DNA from 4 places in the Megasphaera jansseni genome. Region 1 is predicted to be linked to each of the others. Evidence: riboswitches for the same ligand, from Rfam matches in the RefSeq annotation. Region 1 holds a riboswitch; each other region holds the start of a gene.

Region 1 (4,202 bases):
GACGTTGCCCGACAAAATGGCAGCCGCCACCTTCGAGGCTTCTGCCTTATCGGGGCCCCAGACAGCCGCATTGAGGCCGTAAGGGGTATCGTTGGCGATGGACAGGGCCTGTTCGACACTGTCATAAGCGAGGACGCTGAGGACAGGGCCGAATATTTCTTCGCGGGCAATGGTCATGTCATTGGTCACATCGGTAAAGATGACGGGCTGGACATAATAGCCATGTTCCGGTACCGCCGGACGGCTGCCCGCCAAGAGGGTCGCCCCTTCTTCCAGCCCTTTGGCAATGTAGGCATCGACGGTCTGCCACTGGTCATACGAAGCGACAGGACCGATTTTCGTCGTTTCCAAAGCCGGGTCGCCGACGGTATATTCCGGCAATATCTGCAGCATGAGCTGTTCGATCTTTTCCTTTTCTTCCCGCGGGATAATCAGGCGCGACAAAGCCGTACAGGTCTGGCCGCTGTTGAGGAAGATGGAGTTGAAGCACATGCGGATGGCTTTTTCGTAATCCGCCCCTTTCAAGAGGATGAAAGGCGACTTACCGCCCAGTTCCATGCTGATGCGCTTCATAGAGCCTAAAGCGCGTTGGGATACCTTGATGCCGGCTGCTGTCGAACCCGTAAAGGATACCATGGCGATATTCGGATCGTCACAGATGGCATTGCCCACCTGGCTGCCCCGGCCGGCGACGAGATTGAAGACGCCATTCGGGAAACCGGCCCGGTCGAAAGCTTCGGCCAGATAGTAGGCCGTCACCGGCGTATGCTGGCTCGGCTTGAGGACGACTGTCGCACCGACGAGCAAGGCCGGCACGACTTTCTGGATAATCTGCCCTAAAGGATAATTCCATGGCGTAATGCAGCCGATGACGCCCAAAGGCCGGCGGTAAACGACGGATTGGGACAGATGTTCGACCAGTGGCAATTCCGGTGCCAAGTCGATGTACGACTGGGTCCGCACGAACTGATACCCAATATGGTTGGTCCGGGCAAAAGCCACGGGTGCCCCTAATTCCTTGACGACAGCGTCAACGAACTGCGGTTCCAGTCTGATCATCTGGACCAGCAAATTCTTCATAAAAGTAATGCGGTCTTCCAGCGGCATCGCGGCCCAGGCCGGGAAAGCCTTGGCAGCCGCCTTGGCAGCGGCTGCGACATCATCAGCACCAGCCGCAGCGACAGTAGCGAAGATTTCTTTCGTCGCCGGATTTTCTACGTCAATATATTGACCAGATAACGGCGCAACCCACTGGCCATCGATGTATAATTTTTTCAAATCCATGAAATTACCCCCTTTTACTCGAGATTATTCTTTAATTATAGAGAGAAGTCATGGATTATGCAAGTCGAAAAAAACAGACTACCTAAAAGGTAGTCTGTTTTTAGTGGCTAGTGGCTAGTGGTTAGTGGTTAGTGGCTAGTGGCTAGCGGCTAGTGTTATTTCGCTTCGGCTTCTACCGGTTCCGAGGCGGATACGAAATGGCCGATGATAGAGCCGCCGATGAGGCCGACGATGAAAGGAACGATCCAGCCGAAGCCGTATGTCGACAGCGGCGTAGCGGCGACGATGGCTTTAGCAAAGCCCAGGCTGCTCAGGCCCGGCAGGGATTCCAGGAGAGCAAAGAGCGTGACCAGGTAAACAGAGCCTTTATAAGCGCCGTTGTTGGGCATGAAGCGGCCGATGATGCCCAGGACCAGGAGGGCCAGGCACGGCGGATAGCAGACACCGAAGATCCAGCCGATATAGGTGACGATGCCGTCGACGCCGAGGAGTGCCGTCAAAGCCGACAAGATGCAGCAGCCAATGGCAACTTGTTTATAGCTGACGCGATGGCCCGTAGCCGAGCTGGTGAATTCAGCAACAGCGGCAATCTGTCCGATAGCGGTCGTCAGGCAGGCCAGGACGACGGCAATCCCCATGGGGACCATGACCCAGGTGCCGACGCGCTGGATGATGGCAACCAAAAGTTCAGCACGGCCGATACTCTGAGGATAATCGCCACTGACGCAGGCCCCCATATAGAGCAGACTTCCGTAGATGATGAGCAGCAGGACAAAGGATACGATGCCACAATAGATGAGCACTTTATTGCGCTGGCCTACCGCCGTATAGCCTTTGCCGTAAATGGAGCTGATAAAGACAGCAGCCATGATGAAGCTGACCAGGACGTCGCCGGTATTATAACCGCCGAGGAAGGCATTGACAAAAGGATGATCCACAGCCGGAGCTACAGGCGTCCCAAGGGGATTAAAGATGCCGACGAAGGCGATGATGACCAAAATCAGGGCCAGGAGCGGCGTCAGGTATTTCCCCATGCGGTCCATGACGTTATTCTGGTCGGCGACGAAAAAGAAACTGATGATGAAATATGCGATGACTAAGGGAATGAACGGGGCCGACGGCAGGTTGCCCTGGATGCCGAGCTGGATAGCCGTCGCACAGGTACGGGGAATGGAAACGAACGTACAGACCAGCATGAGGGCGGCCAGGAGGACATTATACGTATTCTTCCCTACCCGTTCGGTAATGGAGTGGACGTCGCCGTTGAGGCCGATGACGATGAGCGTAAAGATAGGAAGAAAGATACCGGACAGGGTCAGGCCAGCCAGGCCGGACAGGAAATCGCTGCCGCTGTTCAAACCGAGCTGGGGCGGGAAAATCAAGTTGCCGGCGCCAAAATAGGTGGCAAAGAAGGCAAACCCCAGGATGAGTACATCCAGCCCCCGGATAGCCTTGCCGCCAGAAGAGTTGTTGTTCATGAAAATACCCCCTAAGAATGATGTAAATGATGTGAAAATAAGTACATAATACGCCAAAATAAAAGAGGCGCTGCCTCCAAGCTGCGCCTCAGTCATAATGATATCTTTCAGGATTAGCCTGTAGGAATTGGCACCTTACCATCGGCAGGTTGCCGCAGCGTCATCGGGCCCGTCCCTCAGCTGCTCTTGATATAACTTATGAAATTTTGTATGTATTGGCAACATTCTATAAAATTTTTAGCGGTTTGTCAATACTATTATTTTATTTTAACGTTTTACTTCTGACAACTCGGACAAAGATCGGCCAAAAAGCAGTTGTCACATAAAGGCTTGCGGGCTTTGCAGACCCGGCGGCCATGCCAGATAAGCCAATGATGGGCCCGGCTCCACCATTCCTTGGGGATGGCTTTTTGCAGGCCCTTTTCGACTTCCAGCGGCGTCGTCCCTTCGGCCAGCTGCAGGCGGTTGGATACGCGGAAGACATGGGTATCGACGGCAATGGCCGGCGTATGGAACAAGATACTGACCAGGACGTTAGCCGTCTTGCGGCCGACGCCGGGCAGTTTCACCAGTTCATCGAAAGTCTGCGGCACTTCGCCATGGTACTTCTCACAAAGGATGGCACAGTTGGCCAGGATATTCTTGGCCTTGCTGCGATAGAGGCCGCAGGTCCGTATCTTTTCTTCCAGCCCGGCCGTTCCCAGGGTCAGCATCTTTTCCGGCGTATTGTATTCCGGGAACATGCCGGCCGTCACGATATTGACCCGTTCGTCCGTGCACTGAGCCGACAAAATGACGGCAATCATCAGTTCAAAAGGCGAATTATAGTGCAGGGCCGGTTTCATGATACCATATTGGTCCTGGAACCGCTGCAGCATTTCATCTTTTACTTTCTTGGAAATAGCCATATTATTTTACTTCCTCATTGGTATGGATCACGTCGTTCAGGCTGCCCATTTCATAGCCACCCAAATCGAGGGTGACATAGGTGAAGCCCGTATCCTTGATGGCCCGGACGATTTCGTCCCGATGGGCCAGGATGGATGGGATTTCATCGACAGCCACTTCGATGCGGGCTACATCGCCGTGATAGCGGACGCGCAGGGAACCCTGGACGTAAGGCGCTACGGCGGCTTCAGCCGCATCGATCTGGGCCAGGCGGTGCGGTGTCAGTTCCACACCATACGGGACGCGGCTGGCCAGGCAGGCCGCACTCTGCTTATTCCAGGTCTGCAAGCCGAATTCTTTCGACAAGGTCCGGATATCCGCTTTGGCCAGCCCGGCTTCGATCATGGGGCTGCGGACGGAGTCTGACAGTTCCTGCAAAGCTTTCATGCCCGGCCGGTAATCACCAAGGTCATCGACATTTCCCCCGTCGACGACCCACTGATAGCCTTCGGCCTTGGCCAGCGCTACGAGCGACGTAAAGCGTATTTTTTT
Region 2 (4,202 bases), on a different contig from region 1:
CGGGTTTCAGCGTGAAATCAGCCGGTTCATCCAGCTGCTCATGCAGGGCGACGACGATGCCCTCTTCCCGGCGGTGTCCAAAGGGCACGAGGACACGGCTGCCGATGCGGACGGCCAGGCCGTCAGGAACGATATAGGAAAAGGTCTGCTGCAGCCGTTTCGCCGTCGTATTGATGATGATTTCAGCAATCAAAGGGACACCTCCTTTGTGTAGGGCTGTCGCACGAAAGCTTCTGCCATCATGCGAGACCCCGTTTACTTTATGGTTTGTAGCACAGAGTTTGTAGTTTGCAGAGAAAACCTTCAAATTTAAAACCATCCGCTAACAACTTGAAAGGAGCTGTCGCACGAAGGTTTTTGCCATCATGCGAGGCCCCTTCAACTTAAAAGTTTTTCGTTCGTAGTTCATCGTTCATCGCGATGGATTGATATTTTTAATCCCATACGACAAACGATGAACGACCTACGATCAACGTAAAAAGAGGCTGTCTTAATGCGACAGCCTCTTTTCTGAATGTTCAGTTTATCGAACCGCCTCTTATAAGCCGGCTTCTTTGCGGAGCGTGTCGGCTTTGTCTGTCTTTTCCCAAGGCAGGTCGAGGTCGTTGCGGCCGAAGTGGCCATAGGCAGCGGTCTGTTTATAAATCGGACGCTGCAAGTCGAGCATGGCGATGATGCCAGCCGGACGGAGGTCGAAGTTCTTTTCGATGAGTTCGACGATTTTTTCGTTCGGGACTTTACCCGTACCGAAAGTTTCGACGTGGATGGAAACCGGGCGGGCTACGCCGATGGCATAAGCCAGCTGGATTTCGCATTTGTCAGCCAGGCCGGCAGCGACGACGTTCTTGGCGACGTAACGGGCTGCATAAGCGGCCGAACGGTCAACTTTTGTGGGGTCCTTGCCGGAGAAGGCACCGCCGCCATGACGAGCCATGCCGCCATAGGTATCGACGATGATCTTACGGCCTGTGAGGCCCGAATCGCCCTGCGGACCGCCGATGACGAAGCGGCCAGTCGGGTTGATGAAGAGCTTCGTCTTGTCGTCGAACAAGCCTTCCGGCAGTTCCGGTTTGATGACGAATTCGAGGAGGTCGCTTTCAATCTGTTCGCGGCCGACTTCGGGGCTGTGCTGTGCCGAAATGACAATAGTATCGATGCGGACCGGTTTGCCGTCTTCATATTCGACCGTGACCTGGGTCTTGCCATCGGGACGGAGATACGGCAGCGTGCCATCCTTGCGGACTTTGGCCAGGCGGCGTGCCAGGCGGTGTGCCAGGGAAATCGGCAGCGGCATGTAGTCGTCCGTTTCGTTGGTGGCATAGCCGAACATCATGCCCTGGTCGCCAGCGCCGATGGTATCGAATTTATCCGTATTGCCTTCTTTCTTTTCCAAGGCATCGTCGACGCCCATCGCGATATCCGGAGACTGTTCGTCCAGGGAAACGAGAACGCCGCAGGTGTCGCAGTCAAAGCCATATTTAGCGCGGGTATAGCCGATTTCACGGATCGTTTCGCGGACGATGTGCGGGATATCGACGTAGCACGTCGTAGAAATTTCACCGACGACGTGTACCATGCCAGTCGTTACCAGGGTTTCGCAGGCAACGCGGGCGTTTTTATCTTTTGCAAGAATGGCATCCAAAATGCTGTCCGAAATCTGGTCAGCCATTTTATCGGGATGGCCTTCGGTTACGGATTCGGATGTAAAGAATTCACGATTTTTAGCCATGAGTGATCCTCCTTAAAAAAAATTCCCCTCATTCATGACTTCATGAGAGGGGCTTCTAATCCCCATCTGCCAGTATATCACTGCTGGAATTAGCACCTTTCATAGCTGAAGGTTGCTGCGACATCACAGGGCCAGTCCCTCCGTCGTCTCTTGATGGTTCTTTATTTGGTTTGCTTATCCATTATAATTCAAGTCCGTCTATTTTGCAAGTATTTTTTATGCCTAAAAAACATTGTCTACTAGACGTTGCCCCATGGGCAGGGTTATAATGTAAAAGATAGAAAGGATGATTAGATATGACCAAATTGCGGCCTAGAGATATATTCTTCAACGACCCTTATTTCGATTATGCAACCTGCAGCAAGCCCGGCGACCTGCGGCTGGCCAAGCGGGTAGAAGTATTGGGCAAATGGTACAAGACCCAGAGCCTGGTAACGACCCTTCTCACCCAGGAACGGCTGACCTTCAGCCGCCACACCGGCACGGACAAGGAAGACGCCTTGATACTGCGGATCTATGAACGGACAGCTGACCGGCTGCTCATCAACACGTATTATACGTCTAAGCAAAACCCGGAAGAAATCTACGCCGGCACGATTCACCTCGAACGCTACGACATGGCCCAGACCATGGAATCCTTTTCCTATATGGGCATCATCGACCTGCTCATGCTCCAGACGGACAGCCAGATCCTCGGCCTGACCGATGTCTTTGAAGACATACAGATGGCCAAACACGCCGTAGCCCATGCCCTGGGCATCTATCTCATGGCCATCTGCGACCAGCCCTGGTCCGATGAAGCGGTCACAGGCGGTCAGGAAACGCCAGCCATGATGATGGGCAAAGAAAAAGAAGAACTTCAGCAGCTGCGGGAAGAAAAAGCCCAGATGGATGCTGACAGAGAAGAACTCCTGCGCCTGCGCCTGGAAGCCAAGAACCGCACGGCCGTCCTTTCTGAACTAGAACGGCTGCGCCAGGAACTCGATGCCGAACGGACCGGCCGCGAACAGGACCGCAAACAGTATGAAGACCGCATCCGCAAGCAGGAACAGTACATCGAAAAGATAAAGGAAACGGCATCCAGTCAGATTGCTGAACTCCTGGCCCTGCGCAAGGAACTCAATAAGCGCCAGGTACGGCCGGACTTGGCCAAGGGCCAGGCACCGCGGAAAGTGACGCCTCAGGAAGCGTCGCGTTCGGCCCGGGACCCGGAAGACCGCGGTCTGGACCTGCCCTCTTTCATGACCCAGCGCGATTATACGCGCCAGCTGGACCGTTTCCTCAAGGAACGCCAGATAGCCCTGGCCGGCGGCGATCCCGACTGGCAGCGCCGCATCCAGCGCCGTTTCAGTGCCGTTGTCGTCATCAGCGGCCGCCCGGGCGATGACCGGCTGCTGAAAGAATCAGCTCTCTTAGTCATCAACATGGAAGATGGCAAGACACCGCTCGTCCGCTGGGCCATTACCGAAGCCAAAGAAAAAGGCTGCCCCCTCCTCTCCATTGGCCCGACCAACCTCAACGGCTTCGCCAAAGCTATCGTAGGGCATGTGAGTGGTTAGTGGTTAGTGGTTCGTGGCTCGTGGCTCGTGGCTCGTGGTTCGTGGCTCGTGGTTCGTGGCTCGTGGTTCGTGGCGGGCCGCCCTTTGGGACGACCCCTACAACAACATTAAAGCCATTTGCTAACCCCTAGCGGCTAACTGCTAGCGGCTAAAAAAAGGCGCTGTCGCACGAAGGTTTTTGCCATCATGCGAGGCCCCTTCAACTTAAAAGTTTTTCGTTCGTAGTTCATCGTTCATCGCGATGGATTGATATTTTTAATCCCATACGACAAACGATGAACGACCTACGATCAACGTAAAAAGAGGCTGTCTTAATGCGACAGCCTCTTTTTTCTGCAAACTCCCTGCTATCAGCTATGTTTTTTCTCCATAATGGCAGCCGCACGGGCTACGATGATGGCAGCGAGTTCGTCTTTATCCATTTTTTCTAATTTTTCCATAGAGCCGTCGGGGAAAAGCAGGGTGGCGATGTTAGTCGTCCCTTTGAAGCCGGCCCCTTCGGCGCTGACGTCGTTGGCGACGAGCATGTCGAGGTTCTTCTTCTTGAGCTTCTTCGTGCCGTATTCGATGACGTTCGTCGTTTCAGCAGCAAAGCCGACCAGGGTCTGATGGGTCTTGCGCTGGCCCAGGCCGTAGAGGATATCGGGATTCTTGGCCATTTCAATGGTCAGGGTATCGTCGTTCTTCTTGATCTTGTTTTCTGCCGGATGGGCCGAACGGTAATCGGCGACAGCTGCCGCCTTGATGACCAGGTCGCAGTCATCGTAATAGGAATCGACAGCCGTCTTCATGTCGCGCGTACTGCCGACATCGATGCGGCGAGCCAGGCCGACCGGCGTCTTGAGGTTGTCCGTCGTCCCGGCGACAAGGGTGACTTCTGCCCCTGCCATGACGGCAGCCTTGGCGATGGCAAA
Region 3 (4,202 bases), on a different contig from region 1:
CATGCTCTTTATCTTCGTCGCCATCGCCTTTGGCCTGTTCATCAAGAAGTTCAATCCCAGTGAAAAGGTACGCTTTGTCATTGCCATTGTCCTCTTGATTGCCATGCTCTATGTCGGCATCGACCTGCCGATTTACCTGGACCGCATGACCTGGTTGTATATCATCTTCGCTTATATTTTCTTTGCTTCCATCATGCCCATGTGGCTCTTGAAACAGCCGCGTGACTATATCAGCGCCTTCCTGCTGCTCATGATGATCGCCGGCGGCGTCATCGGCATCTTCGTTGCACAGCCGACGCTGAATATGCCGGCCTTCACGTCCTTCTCGGTCGGTGGCAAGGATTTGTTCCCGATTCTGTTCATCACCATCGCCTGCGGTGCCGTTTCTGGCTTCCACAGCCTCGTTTCCTCCGGTACGTCGTCAAAGACCCTGGATAAAGAACAGGATTCCGTCTTCGTCGGCTATGGTTCTATGTGCGTTGAATCCGTTTTAGGTGTCGTTTCCCTGGTCATTGCCTGCGCAGCCGCTTCTAACGGCCATGTCGCTTCGGGGACTCCGTTCCAGATTTTCTCCGGCGCTGTCGCTGGTTTCTTCACCATGTTCGGCCTGTCCCAGACGGCCGCTGCCTGCATCATGACCATGTGCGTTTCGGCCCTGGCCCTGACGACCCTCGATGCGGTCGGCCGTATCGGCCGTATGTCCTTCCAGGAATTGTTCAGTGTCGATGAAGGACAGGAAATGAATGCTATCCAGAAAATCTGCGTCAATAAATACTTTGCTACGGTCATCACTTTGTTCTTCGGCTTCCTGCTCTGCCTGGGCGGCTATATGAACATCTGGCCGCTCTTCGGGTCGGCTAACCAGCTGTTGTCGGCTATGGTCCTCATCTGCCTGACCGTCTTCCTCAAGACGACGGGCCGCAAGAGCTTCATGCTGTACGTCCCGATGGTCGTCATGTTCTGCGTTACCATGACAGCACTGGTCGAATCGGCCTATGCCCTGATCATCAAGATTGCCTCGGGCAACTGGTCGCTCCTCATCGAAGGCCTGCAGTTCGTCCTGGCCATCGCCCTGATGGTCCTGGCTGTTTCCATCGTCTACCACTGCGGCAAAGAACTCGTCCACGCCGACAATAAAACGGCGCACCACGACGCTCAGCCCACAGCCACGCATTGAGGGTGTGTTAGCAGTTAGCAGTTAGCAGCTAGCCGTTACCGGTAGCTGTTAGACACTAACGGCTAACCCCTAACGGCTAACCCCTTAAAAAGGAGCTTGTCGTTATACGACAAGCTCCTTTTACTTATAAAAAATGTAATTTATAAAGTTAAATCTCTGTTTGTAATACGAGGTATAACGTTTACATTGTAAAATATGAAAGTTTTTGCTTAAAATCCCTTGACAATATACTAAGTAAAGTGTACAATCTCAGTAACGTTTCCGATAGGGAACACTTCATTTTCAATCATTAAGAGGTATGTAATCATGGGGTACTTAAAAAATTTGACCATCATGTGTTGTACGATATGATCGTATTGTACAACCATTCATAAGGACAATACAATACGAAACCTATTCATCCAGAGCAGCCGAGGGACTGGCCCAATGACGCTGCGGCAACCTACGTACGTAAGGTGCCAATTCCAGCAGGAATCAACCTGGCAGATGAAGTCATGGGCATACGTCTATTTATAGCGCCATCTGCATTTATCAGGTGGCGCTTTTCTTTTGCCGAAAAGGAGCTGATGACATGGAGCATGTGGCAAAGTATTTGACAGAGTTAATTGGCAATACGCCGCTTTTGGAACTGACCCACTGGCAGGAGGTCCACGGCCTCAAGGCCCGCATCCTGGGCAAGCTGGAGTACATGAATCCTTTGGGCAGCGTCAAAGACCGCGTGGCTGCGGCGATGATCGAAGAGGGAATCCGTCAGGGGAAAATCAATCAGGATACAGTCATCATCGAGCCGACGAGTGGCAATACGGGCATCGGCCTGGCCCTGGTGGCCGCCGTGAAGGGCCTGCACCTGATTTTGACCATGCCCGACACGATGAGCCTGGAACGGCGTAAGATCGTGTCGGCCCTGGGGGCGGAAATCGTGCTGACACCGGGCATCGAGGGGATGCGCGGCAGCATCGGCAAAGCCGAAGAATTGAGGGATTCTTACGGCAACGCCTTCATTCCCCAGCAGTTCGACAATCCGGCCAATCCGGCTATCCATCGCCAGACGACGGCTGAAGAAATCTGGCGCGACACGGATGGCCAGGTCGATATCTTCATTTCATCTGTCGGCACGGGGGGAACCATTACGGGGACGGCCCAGGGCTTGAAAGCCCATAAAGAAACGGTCCAGATCGTTGCCGTCGAACCGAAAGATTCTGCCGTCCTTCACGGCGGCCGGCCGGGCCCGCACGCCATTCAGGGGATTGGCGCCGGGTTCATTCCGAAAGTCCTGGATATGTCTCTCGTAGATGATGTGATCGACGTATCCAATGAGGACGCCTACGGCCGGGCGAGGGAAGTGGCCAAGACCGACGGCCTGCTGGTCGGCATTTCATCAGGCGCGTCGTTGCAGGCGGCCCTGGAGCTGGCCATCCGGCCGGAAAACGAAGGCAAGACCATCGTCGTCCTCCTGCCGGATGGCGGCGAACGCTATTTATCGACGGCTTTATTTGAGGGGTAAGGCATCTAAGCCGGTATAGAGGGGGAAAGAAAATGAACAAGAAGCGCATCATAGCTATACTGGCTTTTTCGACAGTACTGGCCGTCGCGGGGGCCTTGGCGGGCTGCGGACGCAGCGATACCGCTGAGAGCGGCGGCACGGTGACGCTGACCAATGTCTCGTATGATCCAACCCGTGAGTTATATAAAGAATATAATGAATTATTCCAGAAACATTATAAAGAAACGACAGGCAAGGATATCCGCATCATCCAGTCCCATGGCGGATCGGGCAGTCAGGCCCGGTCGGTCATTGAGGGCAGCCAGGCCGATGTCGTGACTCTGGCCCTGGCCCATGATATTTCGCTCATCGAAAAGGCCGGCCTCATCCATGAAGGCTGGCAGAGCGATTTTGCCAATGATTCGGCACCGTACACGTCGACCATCGTCTTCCTGGTCCGCAAGGGGAACCCGAAAGGGATACGCGACTGGGATGATTTGGTGAAACCCGGCGTGAGCGTCATTACGCCGGATCCCAAGAGCAGCGGCGGTGCCTGCTGGAACTTCCTGGCGGCCTGGAGCTGGGGGCTTGACCATTTCGGGGGAAATGAAATCAAGACCCGTGCTTTCCTGACCGACTTGTACCGCAACGTCACCGTCATGGATTCCGGGGCCCGCGGCTCGACGACGACCTTCGTCGAAAACGGACAAGGTGACGTCCTTATCGCCTGGGAAAACGAAGCGCTTTATTCGATGCAGGAATATCCCGATAAGTTCGACCTCGTCGTTCCCAGTATCAGTATCCAGGCCCAGCCCAGCGTGGCCGTCGTCGACCGCCTGGCACGGCGCAAGGGCCATGAAGCAGCCGCCCATGAATACCTGGCCTACCTTTATTCCGATGAAGCCCAGGAGCTGGCTGCCAAGAACGGTTTCCGGCCGTCGAATCCGGACATCCTTCAGCGTTATGCCGACCGTTTCGATCTCAAGGTCAAGCTGACCAAGATCAGCGACTTCGGCGGCTGGGATGCAGCTTATGTCAAATTTTTCAATGACGATGCCTTGTTCGATAAGATCATGGCCGACGTCAACGGTAACGAATAGGAGGGGAGCCGGATGAAACATTTTTTTGCCCGTTCCGGCGGGCGCAATCAGATTATTCCCGGCTTTGGCCTGTCCATGGGCATGACGATTACCATGTTGTCCCTGCTCATTCTCATCCCGCTGGCTTCGGTCCTGGCCCATTCCCTGCAGCTGACGGCGAATGACTACGCCAAGCTTATCACCAACAGCGGCATCCGCAATGCGTTCATCACCAGTATTTCCTGTTCCATCCTGGCAGCGCTGGTGAACTGCGTTTTCGGTTTCATCCTGGCCTGGGTCCTGGTCCGCTATGAGTTCACGGGCAAACGGCTCCTGAACGGCGTCATCGAACTGCCCTTTGCCCTGCCGACGGCCGTCGCCGGCATTACCTTATCCAAGCTCTATTCCGATACGGGCTTCTTTGGCAGCTTCTTTGCCAGCTATGGCATCCAGATCGCCTATA
Region 4 (4,202 bases), on a different contig from region 1:
CGGCCATGATGACTAAGAGGGCCGTGACTAAGGCGAAGGAGGCGTAGAGGCTGAAGGCCCGGCCGATGAAGCCCAGTACGGCCGGTGCCAAGAGGATGCCGGCGTAACCGATGGTGCTGACGGCAGCTACGGCATCGGCGACGGGCATGTCTTTCTGCGTTCCCAGAAAAGAGTAGAAAATCGGCACGGTATTGGCACAGCCGACGCCGATGAGGACATATGAGGTAAACAAGAAAGGACCGCTTCCGATGAGCAGGATACCTAAAAATCCGGCAAAGGCAATTGGCAGAGAAAAGGCCAACAGCCGCCGTGGTCCTAAATGCATGGTCAGGGAATCTCCAGGCAGACGGGCCAGGAAGGCTGACGCCGTGAACAAGGTCAGACCCAGGCCGGATTGGGAAATGTCGATGCCTTTTTCCGTCGTCATGAAGACGCCGCTCCAATCGTTGATAGAACCTTCTACCAGGAAGGCAATGGTGCAGACCAGGCCGACGAGGATGATTTTCCCTTTCGGCAGGACCAGGGAAGCACCTTTACTGGATGCCTGCCGTTCCCCATGGAGGTGAGGGGCGAAGAAGCAGACACAGAGGACGATAAAGACGGCTCCGGCCAGCATGACGACTTTCCAGTAAAGTCCCAGATGGAGCAGAGCTGCAAAAAAAGCGGCACCGGCGAAATTCCCCAGGGACCACATGGCCTGAAGGCCCGACATGAGCCGTTTACGGACTTTCCGTTCAATGAAGATCCCGTTGATGTTGACGACGACGTCGAGCAGCCCCAGAGAGGATCCGAGGAGGACGGCCGTAATCAAGGCCGTCGCATAAACGGGCACATAGCAGAGGATGTTCAAGACGACGGCAATGGCCAGGCCGGCAACCGTCAAAGACCGGCGGCAGCCCAGACGACCGGCGATGGCCCCGGCCAGCATCATCATGATCAGGGCGCCTAAGCCCACGGCCAGCAGGAGGAAGCCCAGATGGTCGTCGGGAATCTGCAGCTGCCGCTTCAGGAAAGGAATGAGCGAAGCCCACGACGTAAAGCCGAAGCCGCCGAGGAAGTAAAAAGCTTTAGCGCTGTAAATCTGCCACAGGATATCTCGTTTATTCATCATTTTCTATCACCTCACACTAAAAAAAGCCGGACAAGAAACCACCCAGGGCTGCACCTTTATCGAAAGACGCGTTTACGTACGCATCCTTCCTCCAGTGCAGGACTGAAGTGACATCTTATCCGGCTTTATACTATACGAGCATAAGCCTCCGATGAGCGATATTATTATAACATAAAAAGAAAATTTCCTCAAGAATGACAATATTTCTTGACAGATTCCTTGAGAGATGATAATATGTACACCAACAACAAAACATTGTCTTTCATCAAGAGCAGTCGAGGGAATGGCCCGATGACGCTGCGGCAACCCCCTATCGGGATAGGTGCCAAGTCCAGCGGTGTATACCGGCAGATGAACGAATCGCAAATTGAGCCGTCATCTGTATGACGGCTTTTCTTTTTGACCGGCAAGCCCTTATGTTAGTAGAGATGCAGAAAGGAAATGATTACATGAACGCAACAGTAAAAAAACTCTTCGCCGCCGTCCTCATTACGACGACATGCCTCTTTGCCGCCGGCTGCGGTTCGTCTTCCAATTCCGGTGCTTCCGGTGACAAAAAAGAAATCAAAATGGGCGTCACTGCCGGTCCCCATGCTGAAGTCATGGAAGAAGTCGCAAAAGAAGCGGCTAAACAGGGTATCACCATCAAAATCGTCGAATTCAACGACTATGTACAGCCGAACAAAGCCCTGGCCGAAGGCGATCTGGACATGAACTCCATGCAGCATCAGCCGTACATGGATAATGTCGTCAAGAAACAGGGCCTGAAGATTACGTCCATCGGCAAGACCATCATCCTGCCCATGGCCGTCTATTCTCACAAATATAAAGACATCAAAGACGTCGCAGACGGTGCCAAAGTCACCATCCCGAACGACCCGACCAACGGAGCCCGCGCATTGCTCCTGCTCCAGCAGGCCGGCCTGATTAAATTGAAGAACGGCAACTCCGTCGACGCTTCGGTAACGGACATCACCGATAATCCCAAGAACCTCCAGTTCGTCGAACTCGATGCCGCTCAGATTCCCCGTTCCCTCGACGATACGGACCTGGCCTGCGTCAACACCAACTATGCCATCCCGGCTGGTTTGAACCCGCAGAAAGATTCGATCCTCGTCGAATCGAAAGATTCGCCGTATGCCAACGTCATGGCAGTCCGTCAGGGCGACGAAAACAACGAAACATACAAGAAAGTCTTAGAAATCTACCAGTCGGAACCGATCAAGAAATTCATCGAAGAACACTTCCAGGGAACCATCCTGCCGGCGTTTTAGCAGCTAGTGGCCAGTGGTTCGTGGCTAGGGGCTAGTGGCTAGTGGCTAGTGGTTCGTAGGGGCCGCCCAAAGGGCGGCCCGCCTGAATCCTCTTAAAAGGGCTTGTCGCACGTGCGACAAGCCCTTTACTTATGGTATAATAAGGGTTGTCCATCAGATTCAGAAAGGAGACACCGTTTATTATGAAAGCCGTATTTGTCGATTTCGAGATGAACCCTATCGGCCGGGACCAGAAGGAAGCGCGCCGCATCTGCAAGGGGGAAATCATCGAAATCGGTGCTGTCAAAATAGATGAAGACGGGAATGAAATCTCGTCTTATAAAGAATATGTGCTGCCCGAATATACGACAGCCATGAATCAGACCTGTCAGGAACTGACTGGTATCACCATGGAAATGCTGGCCGGGAAGCCCCATTTCCGCCAGGCCTTCGACCATTTCCTGACCTGGTGCAATGAAGGCTGCCCCAATGCCTACGAAATGTTCGCCTGGAGTGAAAACGACTGGCGCCAGCTGGACTGCGAACTCCGCCTCAAAGAAATCGACGAGCACGACGACCGCGTCCGCTGGATGCTCGACCACTGGCAGAATTTCCAGCAGATTTACTGTAACCTCCTGGGCCTGGATAACGTCATTTCCCTGGACAAAGCCGTCAGCACCTTGGGCGAAACCTTCGACGGCCAGATGCACGACGCCCTCTGGGATGCCCGCAACACGTCCAAGCTCTACGTCTTATCGAAGAAGAAAGAAGAATTCCGCGACATCATGCAGCCTATCATCGACGCCACCAAGCCGGCCGAACCGCTGACGTTCTCCCTGGCCGACGCCTTCCGCGCTGCCCGCAAGTAACGAGGGCGGCCATGGAAGATACGACACTCCGGATGGTTTATATTTTTACAGACATCATCCTGCCCATGATAGCCGGATATGTCGCCAAAAAGCGGAGATGGCTGACACCGGACCAGTCGAATTGGCTCATCCGCTTCAACATTATCGTCATCATGACGTCCCTGACCCTGCTCAGCTTCTGGGTCCTGCCCATGCGGACGGATTTGCTCAGTCTGCCTTTCTTTGCTTTTTTCAACGGCCTGCTGCCCCTGGCCGTCGTCCTCTTGCTGGGCCGGCAGCGCAAATTCTCGTCCTTTGTCGACCGCGGCAGCTATCTCATCGCTGCCATCCCGGCCAATACAGGGATGCTCGGCGGCCTGTGCAGCTATATCCTATATGGAGAAATGTCCTATGCCTATGTACAGATCATCGGCGTCTTTCAGAACCTGCTCATGTTCTTTGTCCTTTTCCCCATGGGCTACTACTACCAGCATGGCGGCAAAGACCGCAACTTCTTCGTCTTTTTCAAGGATAATTGGAAATCGATCTTCATCAACTGGAATCAGTTATCCGTCGTGGCCCTGGTCATCGGCACGGCATTGCACGCTGCCGGTATCCCCAGGCCGGCTGCCGGGACGACGATTTTCCAGGCCCTGATCCATGTCAGCGCCTGGGTAGCCCTCATCCCCGTCGGCTACCTCATCGACTTTTCCCACTTCAAGGACTACGCCCGTAAGACCCTGGACCTCATCCCCATCAAGATGGTCCTGACGCCGCTGGTATCGTATTTCCTGGCGTTGTACTTCACGTCGGATCCGGTGCTCCTGGGAACGATTGTCATCGTCATGGCCACACCTTGTGCCATCAACGCCTTAATTACAGAACGCCTTTACGACTTGAACGTCAACCTGGCCATGGCGCCGTTCATTACGACACAGCTCCTATATATCCTCATTCTCTATCCTGCTTTTTATCTGCTCGTATCCTGGG

The links. A riboswitch is a leader RNA that binds a small molecule or an ion and turns the genes downstream of it on or off. The one in region 1 is predicted to bind S-adenosylmethionine.
Region 2: another riboswitch for S-adenosylmethionine. It lies ahead of metK (methionine adenosyltransferase); the one in region 1 lies ahead of ACE418_RS00400 (branched-chain amino acid transport system II carrier protein).
Region 3: another riboswitch for S-adenosylmethionine. It lies ahead of cysK (cysteine synthase A); the one in region 1 lies ahead of ACE418_RS00400 (branched-chain amino acid transport system II carrier protein).
Region 4: another riboswitch for S-adenosylmethionine. It lies ahead of ACE418_RS09855 (MetQ/NlpA family ABC transporter substrate-binding protein); the one in region 1 lies ahead of ACE418_RS00400 (branched-chain amino acid transport system II carrier protein).

What each region holds. Positions count from the first base shown of each region.
Region 1 is NZ_JBHYRR010000001.1:73,395-77,596, reverse strand. Features, by position in the region: gene ACE418_RS00405 (aldehyde dehydrogenase family protein) at 1-1,284, opposite strand, end outside; gene ACE418_RS00400 (branched-chain amino acid transport system II carrier protein) at 1,440-2,762, opposite strand; SAM riboswitch class I at 2,860-2,958, opposite strand; gene nth (endonuclease III) at 3,038-3,670, opposite strand; gene larE (ATP-dependent sacrificial sulfur transferase LarE) at 3,672-4,202, opposite strand, start outside.
Region 2 is NZ_JBHYRR010000003.1:21,254-25,455, forward strand. Features, by position in the region: gene priA (replication restart helicase PriA) at 1-193, opposite strand, end outside; gene metK (methionine adenosyltransferase) at 539-1,729, opposite strand; SAM riboswitch class I at 1,789-1,889, opposite strand; gene ACE418_RS01680 (hypothetical protein) at 2,026-3,288, shown strand; gene coaBC (bifunctional phosphopantothenoylcysteine decarboxylase/phosphopantothenate--cysteine ligase CoaBC) at 3,639-4,202, opposite strand, start outside.
Region 3 is NZ_JBHYRR010000008.1:71,002-75,203, reverse strand. Features, by position in the region: gene ACE418_RS04755 (carbon starvation CstA family protein) at 1-1,177, shown strand, start outside; SAM riboswitch class I at 1,572-1,670, shown strand; gene cysK (cysteine synthase A) at 1,749-2,681, shown strand; gene ACE418_RS04745 (sulfate ABC transporter substrate-binding protein) at 2,714-3,760, shown strand; gene cysT (sulfate ABC transporter permease subunit CysT) at 3,773-4,202, shown strand, end outside.
Region 4 is NZ_JBHYRR010000025.1:9,795-13,996, forward strand. Features, by position in the region: gene ACE418_RS09850 (MFS transporter) at 1-1,111, opposite strand, end outside; SAM riboswitch class I at 1,371-1,469, shown strand; gene ACE418_RS09855 (MetQ/NlpA family ABC transporter substrate-binding protein) at 1,561-2,385, shown strand; gene ACE418_RS09860 (3'-5' exonuclease) at 2,568-3,233, shown strand; gene ACE418_RS09865 (AEC family transporter) at 3,245-4,202, shown strand, end outside.